Regions from separate parts of the Tepidibacter aestuarii genome, predicted to be linked through region 2. Evidence: riboswitches for the same ligand, from Rfam matches in the RefSeq annotation. Region 2 holds a riboswitch; each other region holds the start of a gene.
The links. Region 2 has a riboswitch for cyclic di-GMP ahead of M2214_RS06110 (HD-GYP domain-containing protein). Riboswitches for the same ligand answer to the same signal wherever they lie in the genome.
Positions count from the first base shown of each region.

Region 1 (4,622 bases), 180 kb from region 2:
TTGATGTGTTTATTAATAAAGAATATTAGAGCTGAAATAATCACGAAAAAAAATAATACTATTTTTTTTATAATAACCAATCAGATTAAATATATATCTTTAAAAATATAGTCAAAATCATTTATTAATATGTTACAAAATTAAATTTCAAATTATCTTTTTCAAATCAGGTAGTATATAATTTTCCAAAATACAAAAAATAAATATGATTTTAAAATTAAAAATCAATAGAAATTAATAAGTGAATAGAATTCTATATGTTTTAATAATTTTCACTAAATGGAGGAATTGCAATGAGAAATGGTGTAGTAAAATGGTTTAATCCAGAAAAAGGATATGGGTTTATTACTTTAGACGAAGGAGAAGATGTATTTGTTCATATATCTGCTGTGAAAGAAAAAGGATCTAGAAAAGATTTAGAAGAAGGACAAGATGTTTCACTAGATATAGTACAAGGAGATAAAGGGCTTCAGGCTTCAAATGTTACTAAAATATAAAAAAAGAATGAGTTGATTTTTAAACTACTTATTTTTCTTTTCTTGTATTAAAAAGAGCCATAGTGAAGTGCACCTCCAAATATTAGACTTTTGTCTAGCATTTGGGGTACATCTCATTATGGCTCTTTATCTATTTTAGGGTTGACCACCCCATCAAATCATATATAATTCAATACCCTAAAAAACCTTCAATAAACTGAGATAAAGCTATTATTATAGCAAGTATACCCCACCACCCATTTAATATATTACCATATACTAACATTATTGTTATTATCCCTATAGTTATTCTTATACCTCTATCTGTATTGCCTAAATTCCTCTTAAAATTTAATTCCAAATTCAACACCTCATTGTTTAGCATTCCCAGTTCATTCTTTTTATATTAAATAATATCTACAAGTAACAGTACGGATTTTGAAAAAGTACATTTCCATGCTATATAAAGTACATTTCCATGCTATATTTAGATATATTTGCAAGTGTAGATTATAAGCTTAGATTCTATTGGAATGCCTTTATCTTTTATCCCAAAGTAGACCTTACCATCTATATGTTCATGAGTATAATGAACACAATAACTTATTTTAGAAAAAAGAACATTTGATTTAATAGTACCTTTTCCGATTATAGGATGAGATTTCATTGTTTCGTATTCTTCATAATTTACCTTTTTTTGAAGGATATCTCGTTTCAATTGTATTAACTAAAGGCTACTATATTAAAACTTACTATAGTTTATATGAGTAAAAATATATTCTGGCAACCTGGCAATCATAGGATTGTTAATCCCTTAGACCCATAGCTTTGTGACTCTACCTTTCAATAGATGTGCCTTTTTCAAATCAAACTCCAATCATATATTTTTAAAAGCCCTATATTTTTTAAAATCCTTGTTCTTTTAACCATGCTTTTGCTTCTTGTAAAGTATTAACCATTTTAGGTTTTAAATTATTTTTAGCTTCTTCTAGGTGATCTCTTTTTTCTACATGCCCACCTACTATTAAAACTACTTTTGCTAAATTATTTTGTGCAAGCCATTCATTATGTTTTTTTATTTCTTCTTCTATTAAAGAAATTTTATAATAAATAGCATCATTACATATAGCAAAAGGTTCTCCTTTTAATAAAGGTATAACTCTTTCTTCATACAATTTATGAAAAAGCTTAAAATCATCTTTTTCCCATACACCAGAAGGCTTTTCATATACTATATTTCTTTTTGTATCTACCATTATATAACTATGTCCATTCAAAAAATCCAGATAAAATTCTTTTACATTATTTTCTTTGTTGTTCATTAATTATTCACCTTATACATTCTATAGTTTTTTTACTGTTCTATTTTATTATATTTTCTAAAATGTATAAACTATTTTTTTATGTATCATTTCATTTTCATAATACACTATATCTCCAATGACTCTATTTACAATAAGCTATAAAAGTAGAATACCTATTATATTTCTAAGACATATAGCTTCTGTATAACCTACATACAGGCCACATTTCTCTGTATCATTAAACATATTATTAATTCCTCTAATCTCTATTTATACAAGCTATTTTAATAACTGTATCTTCAAATTCCTTGATAAGAATAAATCCCTTTTCCCTCAAAAACTTTTCAACAATAAGCATAACATTTAAATTAATGGCCATAATCAAAATATATAATTGAGCCATGGAGGTTTTTATGTATACTGATAAACTCCAAATACTTATAAACTCTTTAGACTTTTCAATTGATAAACTAGAAAATCAGCTTAAATACAATTCTAATTATCTATCCATTGAACAAAAGAATTACATAAGATCTACTATCAAGGACTATAAAAATATCCAACTAGAAACAAAATCTATTTCAGCAAACAATAATTAAAAGGCAACTTTAAATATATTTTTTATTTATATAAAGGAGGAAAATTTATGAAAAAAGAACAATTAGAAAAAGTATTACAAGAAACTTTTAAAATTATTAACTTTTATACTGGGAAAGATATAACAGCTGATAATGAAGACGTTATTACATTCGAAGAAGAATGTATTGTTATATCTGATAATGGTAATAAAAAGAAGATATATATAGACATAGATTCAATTCAATGTGTAGAAATAGAAAAGACATCAAAAGAAAAAGAATTGGGAGTATTTTAATAAAAGCAAAGTTTAAAGTAATTACATACATTGAGATAACTTGAAAAAAGGTGATTTAATCAATCACCTTTTTTGATTTAAAGTTCAACTTATTATACTTAATTTGCATAAAAGATATCCAATAAAAAACAGATAGTGTTTAAAAGACTATGCTTTAGTATTTGATTTCCCTCCAGGATTAGTCATTCCATAAAGCCCAAAATTAGTTAAATTACTATAAACATGCTTTGTTGGTATAAGCCATACTTTTCCTGTTCCTCTAAATACATTCAATAATCCTTCTCCACTGGTTGCAGAACCTATTAATGATTTAGAAGATGTTTCAACTGTAAAATTAATATTTCCAGTTCTGAGTATAGCAAAGTTTCCATCTACTTTTAGTGTTTCATTATTTAATTCATGCTCTATTATTTCCTCTTTAGGCACAGGGACTTCAAGAACTACAAATCCGCTTCCACAAAGTTTAGTTTGAAAAAGTCCCTCTTGACCAAGCACTGCTGATGATACATTTTTTTGCATAGCTGCTCCAACTTCTACACTATCTTCACAAGCATAAAATACTCCATCATCAACAATAACCTCTTCATTTTCAAGCTCTATAATCACATAATGACCGAAACTAGGCTCTAAATAAATTTCTCCTGTTCCTGAATATTTTGGCTTAAATGTTGTTTCTCCTGTAACACTTCCTTTTAAGAACTTTTTACCAAGCCCCATAATTCCTCCAATTTTATTATTCATTTCTATATTACCTTTTAAGTAACTTAAAGCTCCTGCTTCTAATCTAATTTGAGTATTATTTAATGTTATTTTCACTTGTCTAAGTTTAATATTTGAATCTTTCATAAAAGATAGCATTATTGAACTTGATACATTACTTCCACCTCTTAATTCTTCAAATTCTAAAATTTCAATAGACACATTTTCATTATTCATTCTTTCTATTACTTTAATATTATTTTCATTATTATTAATATTAGCTTTCATAAACCTTCCCCCTTATTTTTAAATACTTCTACATAACATTTTATTTATTATAGCATAAAACATTAATACTATTATTTTTTCATATAATATTTATGTATAAAAACAACTCAATTGCTTTTAGTTCAAAAAATCAAAAAAGCAACTCACTTAAGAGTTACTTTTTTAATGTAAAATAAAATATCGAGTTTAAATTAGCTACTATAATTTTATGTAGTTTTAGCTGAATTATTCTATTTCATATGTTGTTATTTTTACCACTTTAATTTTTTTGATTATTACTAGGTTCTATACAATTTATATTTTTATAATTATGTCTATTTTCTTTTATCATACTCAAAGTTTCCAACAAACACTCCCCTTGTGTTTCATGGTTTTTTATATAATGATCTACCATTTGTTCTAAATACTCTAGTTCATCCTCATCTAAAGTATCAATATTATTTATTAGGTTAGAAACTCCACTAAATATTGAAAAATCTACTTCTTTATTTATATTTTTCATAAAAGTACCTCCTATATTTGTTGTATATATAAGTATTGACTTGCTCAAATTATTAATTCATTTAACTTTAAATTATATTTAGAAAATGATTAGAGTTAAAAGGAATGATCTCTGTTCAATATAGTCTTCAGTCCTCAAGAGCTATTTTGTATAATTTTTTTGAGTCAGTTCATTAGAGCCTAAATTATTTAATTTCATCCCTTCTCAATGCATATTTCTACATAAAGATATATTTTTCTTTTTTACTAAGATTAAATTAGACAATTCTTTTATTTTAATAGACAGAATATAACAACCTTACAACCTTTTCAATAGCTAATTATGTTAGATTAACTCATTTTTCTACGATATTATATTGCCATTGCTCGCTAAGAACTGTGGTAATTAATCCACCACCATTGTAGACTACCTATTCAACTTAATTATTCTTCTTTCATCCTCATAAGAACATCTAATTTCTTATCTATTCTATCTATCTT
Region 1 covers NZ_OW235315.1:1,441,166-1,445,787, reverse strand. The annotation lists gene M2214_RS07165 (cold-shock protein) at 294-497, shown strand; gene M2214_RS07160 (YgaP-like transmembrane domain) at 667-837, opposite strand; gene M2214_RS07155 (HD-GYP domain-containing protein) at 964-1,194, opposite strand; cyclic di-GMP riboswitch class I at 1,256-1,343, opposite strand; gene M2214_RS07150 (hypothetical protein) at 1,382-1,798, opposite strand; gene M2214_RS07145 (hypothetical protein) at 2,194-2,379, shown strand; gene M2214_RS07140 (hypothetical protein) at 2,427-2,654, shown strand; gene M2214_RS07135 (AIM24 family protein) at 2,802-3,641, opposite strand; gene M2214_RS07130 (hypothetical protein) at 3,901-4,143, opposite strand.
Region 1: it holds a riboswitch for cyclic di-GMP, as region 2 does, so the genes downstream of both, M2214_RS07155 (HD-GYP domain-containing protein) here and M2214_RS06110 (HD-GYP domain-containing protein) in region 2, are expected to answer to the same signal.

Region 2 (4,622 bases):
ATTAAAGACGCTTGAGGATAGCTTGTATTTAACTTAGCGGCTTTTTCCCACTTTTCTTGTAAGTCCATAACAACCTTACTATCAGTTCTTTTCACCAAAACCTTAGTAAGCATAGGCTCAGGCATTAATGATAAATTACTTTTTCCTGATATAAAGTTTGTAGCAAGTTCAGAAGCCCCTCCAAAATAATTTAATTTCAAATCTTTATCCGGATCTATATTATTTTGAGTAAGTAAATATCTAAATATAGCATCTGGAGTTAATCCTCTTCCTATCATATCTATCTCTTTTCCCTTAAGGTCTTCCCAATTAGATATTTCTTCATTTCCAACTAAATAAAAAGTTCCCCACACAGTAGATGCAGCTATCTTATAACCAGAATTTTTATTATATAAATTGGCTGCTAAATTGGTTGGTACTATAAATATATCCCCTTCCTTAGACAATATCTTCGAAGATAAAAGATCAGTTGATTTTACGCTTTCATAACTGACACTTACATTATCACCTATTGATGGATTTTCCTTAAACATTTTAATCATACTAAGAGTAGGTGTTCCAGCAGGTGTAACAACCTTAATATCTAAAGGTTCGTTTTCTTTTTTTGCCTTTTCATCAGTGCTTGTACAACCTACAGTTAATACTAAAGCCATGATTAAACTCAGCATTAAACTCAGTGTTTTTTTCATAATTATTCCCCTTTCTCATTTGATAATAAATCTATCATTTGATTTCTCAAGTATGTAAGATACTTATCAGTTAAACTTCTTTGACTTTGATGAATATCAACATCAAAAATTTTCAAAATACTAGTGGGTCTATTTGATAAAACTACAATTCTATTTCCCAATAAAAGTGCCTCATCTATATTATGAGTGATAAAAACTATTGAATTTTTAGACTCGTCCCATAATTTTATTAAATAATCTATCATGTTAACTTTGAGATTATAATCCAACGACTTAAAAGGCTCATCCATCAAAAGTATTTCACAATTAAAATAAAACGCTCTAGCTATTGAACACCTCTGTCTCATCCCGCCACTGAGCTTATTTGGATATGAATCTTCAAATCCTTTAAGTCCAACATCATGTATTAAGTCCATTATCTTTTTGTGATTTTTTTCCTTACCTACAACAGCTATATTTTCATAAACAGTTTTAAAAGGTAATAATCTATCCTCTTGAAAAACATATCCTACGCTATCCAAATCACCTACGATATCTCCTTTATCAGGCTTAATCAATCCAGAAATAATATTTAAAAGTGTTGATTTACCACACCCTGATGGACCTACTATGCAAATAATTTCTTCTTTATTTATGTCTAAATCCAATTTATTTAAAACAACTAAATCATCAAATCTTTTGTATATACCTTTCAATTTACAAATCATGAATGTCTCCCTATAGTTTTTTTACAATAGTTCTTAATATCTAATAAAATTTCTACGATGTCAAGTACAATATCGCTGTCCAGAAATGCTTCTATACATTTCATTAATGTTTTTGCAATCCCTAGAGTAGTATGAAGTATTAACTCTAAACACCCCTCCATGTTTTAATCACCTACCATCATTTAATTTAGATTATATAATATTTTACATTTATTATCAATTTTATGCTACTAATATAAGTAACTAGATTTTAAAATTTTTTAATATACAAATGTAATATTTTTGTAACTATTTTTTTGTTTTATAACAGGTATAATAAAGGTAAAAAGTACATACAAAGGATGAAGTTAGTATGAAAAAAACATTAATAGTAAAAATAATTAAAATAACAGCTTTAATATTAGTAGCTTCTTTTATTATGATTGAAGGACTTATTATAGTTAATGGACAAGAAGATAAGGAATATGATGTTGAATATTTAGTAGTTTTAGGATCAGGTCTTTGGGGAGATGTTTTATCTCCTACATTGTTGGGTCGTATGAATAAAGCTTTAGAATTTATAGAAAATAATCCTGATACTAAAATAGTTGTTTGCGGAGGTCAAGGTAAAGGGGAAAATATGCCCGAATCTCAAGCTATGAGTGATTACTTAGTTTTAAATGAAGTAGATGAAAATAAAATTATACAAGAAGATAAATCTACAAGTACAATAGAAAATCTGAAGTTTGCAAAGAAAATTCTTAAGGATTTAGATGGTAAAAAAAATCATAAAATTATGATCGTTACAAATGAATTTCATTTATTTAGATCTAAATTTATAGCTAAAAGATTAGGATTTATTCCTTATGGTATACCATCTAAAACAATACCTCATATAGCTCCTAAGTATTTTATAAGAGAGTACTTTGCAGTAATAAAATCATTTATTTTTGATAGATAAAAATCTTATATAATAGAACATTTAATGATTTATATAATCCCTGTTAATATAATATCAATACAAATTACAGCAAATAATCCTTTAATATTTAAGAATACATTGTTATAATATGATATATCGATAATGAAATAAATTTATTTACTTTAATAAAAGATAATACACAACGATAATAGCAAACTTATCGAAAGATAAGGACGCAAAGACATGGGTCTAAGGGATATGAATCCTATGATTGCCAGTTTGCCGAACAGATATTTGTTTAGTATAACAATATATAACATAAAAAATGTTAAGGCAAAAGATGTCTATATTCTGTAGGCATCTTTTTTATTTTTATACTCTCTAATACTATCCCACATCACATCAAAGGAGGATTATTTATATGAAATTGATTTTTTTATCAGACAAATATGTTGGAAGTGAGTTAGCAAAACCTGTCTATAATAAAAATGGAAATATTGTATTAAATAAAGGAGGAAAACTTTCAAACTTTTCCATAAAAAAATTAAATGGACTTGGCATCTATAGTGCTTATGTTGAAGAAGAAGGAACTGAAGATATTGTAGTAGAAGATATAATCGATGTAACTACTCAATTAAAATGTATAATGCTTCTAGAAGAAGCATTTAATTCAGTTAAAAAAAATAGATATTTTGATGAATCTCAAATAACAAATTTGCTTAAAGAAATTTTACAAAACTTATCTATTTCAGAAAATACACTTTCAGTTTCTAATGGAGTAAGAAATATAGCAAATAGTATATATGTTCATAGTTTAAATGTTGCAATTCTTTCTGCTATTATAGGTATCAATTTAAACTATAATTATGAAAAAATATATAATTTAACCCTAGGTGCATTTTTACATGATATAGGGTACGCTTTAAGTGATGATGAACAGCATACAGTAAAAGGAATAGAGGTTTTAAGAAATAGTAAAGGAATAAATGTTACTTCTTATATAGTAGCACTTCAGCATCATGAACGAATAGATGGATCAGGATATCCGAATCAACAAAAAGGAAATGATATATATGAGTTTTCAAAAATAGTTGCCATATGTAATGAATATGATAATTTAATTTCAAAAAAAGGATTACAACCTTTTGAGGCTTTTGAAGAAATCATAGGAAAGTCATCTACATATTTTGACGAAAACATAATTAACGTTTTCAAAAAAAGTATATATATATATCCAACTGGTATGGAGGTTAAGCTTAGTAATGGTGATGTAGGAATAGTATGTCAGCAAAATAAATATATGCCAATGAGACCTATTGTTAAGACAAAAAATAGACATTATAATCTTTTAGAAGAATTAACTTTATTTATAGATAATAACTAAAATTACTTTCTGTATTATATAAATTCCCTATAGAATAGACTTTTTTAGTATCTACTATATAGGGAATTTTTTATTTTTATAATATATCCTATTTTATTTATAATTTAAACTTTTTAATAACTCCATCTAATGTATCAACTACATTTTTTAAATCATTAGCACTACTTGATATATTTTGTATTATACTACTTTGTTCCTCCATAGAACATAAAACCATTTGAGTAGATGCACTTGATTCTTCAGTTATAGACGATATACCTTCTATTGAAACTATTACTTCATCCTTATCTTTATTCACAAGATTGATATTTTCAACTAAGCTATCTATTTTTTCTATCATACCCTCAATAGTTCCATCTATGCTTTCAAATGATTTTTCGGATTCTTGCATTGATATAATAGCTTCTTTATTTATGTCTTGTCCAATATCAATATTTACTTTAACCGCATTTACTTGGCTTTGAATCTCCGCTATCATATCACTTATTTTCTTTGTAGATAATCCTGTCTGTTCTGCTAATTTTCTTATCTGTTCTGCTACAACTGCAAATCCTCTTCCAGCCTCTCCAGCCCTTGCCGATTCTATAGCCGCATTTAAAGCCAAAAGATTTGTTTGCTCTGCTATATCTTCAATAGTGCTTACTATTTGTCCAATAGAATTAGATTTATCTGCAAGAATAGCTACATTATGAGCCACCTCTTCATTAGTCTTTGTTGTTTGTTTAAACTTATCTACCAATATTCTCATATTCTTTAATCCTTCAGCATTTGCCTCTTTTGATTTATTAGTATCTTCTTTAACTTTTTGGGAATCATCCACTGAAGTATTAATTTCACTTGCAAGCTTTTGAAGTTTTGTTACACTTATTTGAGCTTCTTGGGCTTGGGCATTTGCTCCGCTGGCTAATTCTTCTATAGACATATTTACACTTTCTATTCCA
Region 2 covers NZ_OW235315.1:1,262,661-1,267,282, reverse strand. The annotation lists gene M2214_RS06130 (ABC transporter substrate-binding protein) at 1-689, opposite strand, end outside; gene M2214_RS06125 (ABC transporter ATP-binding protein) at 692-1,396, opposite strand; gene M2214_RS06120 (hypothetical protein) at 1,393-1,557, opposite strand; gene M2214_RS06115 (YdcF family protein) at 1,749-2,336, shown strand; cyclic di-GMP riboswitch class I at 2,498-2,584, shown strand; gene M2214_RS06110 (HD-GYP domain-containing protein) at 2,719-3,681, shown strand; gene M2214_RS06105 (methyl-accepting chemotaxis protein) at 3,779-4,622, opposite strand, start outside.

Region 3 (4,622 bases), 1.5 Mb from region 2:
CTTTTTTATTACCCTTATACTCTTCTGATAGATTTTTAATTAAATAATCTTTATCTTTTTTTTCTGCTTTTTTCACATCAATTTCATTAACATCTATATCAGAAAAACTAATTGAATTACCTTCTATATTAGATTTTCCAAGCATGTCATCTAAAATTACTATTATTTTTTCTTGATTTATACTTGGGAATAAAGGTTTTGTCATAGATTTTATTTTAGCATTTATGATTTTGAACTCTTTATAAACTGGACTATTCTCAGATATTTCTAATTTTACTCTCTGAACCTCAGCTTTTTTATCTATTACCTCTTGTTTTATATTATCAAGCTTTGTAAGCTGTGGACTTAATATAAATTTATAATATCCTCCTATGATAAGTATCAATCCTAATACTATCAGCATTATTTTTTCTCTTGTAGTTAATTTCACTACATTTCACCGCCTTTCAATGTACACTTCAAGGCAAATGTGAAATTCTCAGATTCATCTGATTCTTTATTTATATTTGATACATGAACAGAATCAAATATACCTAATTGCTTTAAGTTATATTCAAGCTCACCTATACAAGTTCTATTCATTGCTACTCCCTGTATATTTATATTTAATCCATTTATATTCATAGATTTTAAGAATAAATCTGTAGGTAGTTTTAAGGCTATTCTATCCATTAAAACAGTACTAATTTTATCTGCTTCATTAATTTCTATATTAATATCATTTACTGCATTATAATATTTTTTCATAATTTCTATTTTTGCTTTTTTCTCATTCACTTTTTCTAACTCTTTAACTACTTTTTCCGAATTTAAATACTCTTCATACTTTGCTTTTTCTTCTTCTAACTTTTTGATTTTAATATTCGTATATATTGTAAATCCACCCATAGATATAATTAGTATCGTTATACTTAAAATTATTAGTATATTATTTTTTTTTGATTTCTTATTTCGATCTATATATGATGAAAAAAAGTTGAAATCTCTCATGACCCTCTACCTACTTTCGTATAATTGAACCTATACAATTTAAATATTGATTCAGCTTTGTATCTTGTGCTTCTTTCCCAAGTTTTATATTAGACATTGTTTCTATCTTTATAACTTCAATATTTAATTCTTTTTTAAAGTGATCTTCTAACCCTTTAATATCTGACCCTCCACCATATAAGTATATCTCTTCTATTTTATTTTCTCTTTTTATATTTTCATAATATCTAAATAGTCTTCTAATTTCTTGTATCCAAGTATTAACAGAGTCTTTTACTATATCATTTAACATTTCTAATGAAACAAGGCCATTTTCATGATTTAAATTAGAATTTTCTATTTTTCTCTTTTCAGCTTCTTCTAAAGATAGATTAAGCATATTTGCAATATTTATATCTATTTCATTACTTCCAACAGGTATAATTCTACTAAATTCTAATATGCCATTAGAAATCATATTTAAATTTATGTAATTATGTCCTATATCTATAACAACAACAGTTTTATCCAAACTGGAATTTTCATCATTAATTGTAACCTTAGATTCACATAATTTAGATACTGAATTTGAATTCATATCTAAAGCTACAGGAGTTAAATCTAATTCTTTTATTAGTTTCAAGTAATCTTCTGCTATTGTTTTAGGAAGTGCAGCAACAGTTATTCTTCCTTTTTTTATATCTTCTTCAATAAAAGTTTCTAAAATTTTGTACTCTATCACATAATCATCAAATATAATCGGTAAATACTGTTCTATTTCAAATCTTACCATTGTATTCATTTCTTCTTCTTTTTTAGCAACAGGTAGTGTTATTTCTCTTTTAATGATTGATGTGCTCTGAACTGTACAAATTGTTTTTTTAGTTTTTATATTTTCATTTTGTATATATCTATTTATAACCGACTTTAAATTTTCTATATCTAATATATTTCCATCTTTATACGAGTTAGGAGGAGTTTCTATCACCATGGCTTTTTCAACTATTACATTATTTTTATTTTGTTTTCCTAAGACTATTTTTATATTTTTATTTCCTATATCTATAGACAAAACTTTGTTATTAAACAAGTCTATTCCCCCCATTAATCTAGCTTATTATTTTGAGTAAATACCAATTTATAATTTCATCTCCAAAATAGATTGTTACAAGAGCTGCCATGGCTATAAAAGGTCCAAACGGAATGAAATCTTTTCTACTTTTTATTTTAAGAAATATTAATATTAACGAAGCAGCTGCTCCTATAATAAAAGATAATAATGTTATCAAAAGAATATATTTATATCCTAAACTAAATCCTAACATTCCCATGAGCTTAATATCACCACCACCCATAGCTCCATTAGTTACAAGTGCAATAATTAAAAACAATCCTCCACCAATAAGTAGTCCTATCGTTCCATTTAAAATATTCCATTTAAAGTTATATAATGTATGTAGGATAAAAGTCAATATAATTCCAAATATTACAATTTCATCAGGTATAATCTGGTGATCATAATCTATAAAGCTTATAACTATAAGAATGCTAGATAAAAGAGCATATTTTATAAATAAAATGGTTATACTAAATTTTAAATATAATATTAAATAAATTAATGCATTTAATATTTCAACTAAAGGATATCTATTAGATATTTTTTCACTACAATATCTGCACTTACCCCTTGTCCAAATAAAGCTTAATACTGGAATTAAATCAATAGGGTTTAGATTAGTACTACATTTTAGGCAGTGAGATGGTGGAAATGAAATAGATTCATTTCTTGGTATTCTATATATACACACATTTAAAAATGAGCCTATGAGAAGGCCTAGGGTTAAAATTATGAAATTCATTTGTTTCTCCTTTAAAAATAGTAAGGAGTGATTAGCTTTAAAGCCAATCACTAAATTGAAGCTTAAATTTTAATAATTAAAATTATTATTCACTTTTTTCCGTTATAGTTACAGTAGCATCTCCATCATCATCTATTGTCAGTGTAAACTCTTTACCTTTTTGTTGAGCAATTGGTGTTTTATCTAAATAATCGTTAGTGACAAGTTGTTCTATAGTTATACTAGTAGATGGATTCGTTTCTGAAATAAAATATGTTTCAGCAGCTTTTTCTATCATTGCAGCAGTTGCTATATCAGCTTTTTCTTTAGCTGTATCTTGTACTTTTGTAAATTTAGGTACTGCAATAGCTGCTATAATTCCTAATATCGCAAGAACTACGATAAGTTCTATTAAAGTAAATCCTTTTTTGTTATTTAATTTTTTTTGAATTGCTTTTATCATGTTTTCACCTCCTTTCAAATAAAATCACTTGTATCTACCTACGTTCCTAAAAATGAGGCTTATTAAAATGTTAGCTCCTTTTTGGTTAATATTTTACTATAATACTTAAGTTGAGACGTTGAAATATATGTTAAAAACTTCTTTTGTCTGACCGTAAGGGAGTTTAAGAAGTTTTAATATATATTATAAGACTCAGCCTTAGTATTACTAAAATATTGACTAAGTTGTGGTATTTTAATAAGGCTTATTTTTCGATTAACCGCAAATCTCAGTTAATATTTCAAATAAAAAAACCAACTATTTAAACAACTAATTGCTTAATACTTGGCGGTCGGTTGCACCACTCACTCCATATCTTCCAGGTGCCCACATACAGAAGATACTTCACAGTTCCCTATATAATTTTTTACATTTCTATAGTATTCACCATATCAAACATAGGTAACATCATAGCTATAACAATAAATCCAACAGCACCACCCATAACTATAATCATAATCGGCTCAATTAGTGTTGTTATTTGTCCCAATGCTGTTTCTAGTTCTTCATCATAAAAATCAGCCGTCTTTTCAAGAATTTCATCAAGTGAACCTGATTCTTCTCCTATTTTTATCATAGAAGTAACCATTGGTGGAAATACTCCTATCTTCTCAAGAGGACTCGCAAGGTCTATACCTTTTCTAACCTCTTCTTTAGCTTCAAGTATTCCTTTTTCTACAATTATATTTCCTACAATTTTTGCTACAATTTCAAGTGCATGTATTAACGGTACTCCACTTGATAATAATGTCGATAATGTTCTTGTAAATCTTGATGTAATTATCTTTTGTGTTATCCCCTTAACTATAGGTATTCTAAAGTTTATAATCCCTATTAACATCTTTCCTCTTTCACTTTTTGCATATTTAATTATAGCATAAATTACCATGAAAAGTGTAAAAAAATGTATATACCAGTACTTTTTTATACTCTCACTTATACTAAGAAGTATTCTTGTTGGAAGAGGTAGTTTAACTCCACTGCTTTCAAACATTCCAACAAACGTCGGCATAACGAATGTTAGTAAGAATGTTACAACAACAACTGCTACTATACTAAGTATTATAGGATATGCCATAGCACCCTTTACTTTATTATTAATTTTATTTTCCTTTTCATAATGGAAAGACATTCTCTCCATTATTACATCTAAGTTACCACTTACTTCTCCTGCTTCTACCATGTTAATAAGTAGTTCTGGAAATACATGTTTTTGTTTTTTAAGACTTTCTGAAAATGTAAGTCCTTTCTGAACATCATCATGCACATCTCCAATAATTTTTGCAAATTTTTTATTCTCAGTTTGAACTCTT
Region 3 covers NZ_OW235315.1:2,794,976-2,799,597, forward strand. The annotation lists gene M2214_RS13695 (hypothetical protein) at 1-430, opposite strand, end outside; gene M2214_RS13700 (PilN domain-containing protein) at 430-990, opposite strand; gene pilM (type IV pilus assembly protein PilM) at 1,001-2,059, opposite strand; gene M2214_RS13710 (prepilin peptidase) at 2,079-2,828, opposite strand; gene M2214_RS13715 (competence type IV pilus major pilin ComGC) at 2,914-3,270, opposite strand; cyclic di-GMP riboswitch class II at 3,591-3,674, opposite strand; gene M2214_RS13720 (type II secretion system F family protein) at 3,677-4,622, opposite strand, start outside.
Region 3: it holds a riboswitch for cyclic di-GMP, as region 2 does, so the genes downstream of both, M2214_RS13715 (competence type IV pilus major pilin ComGC) here and M2214_RS06110 (HD-GYP domain-containing protein) in region 2, are expected to answer to the same signal.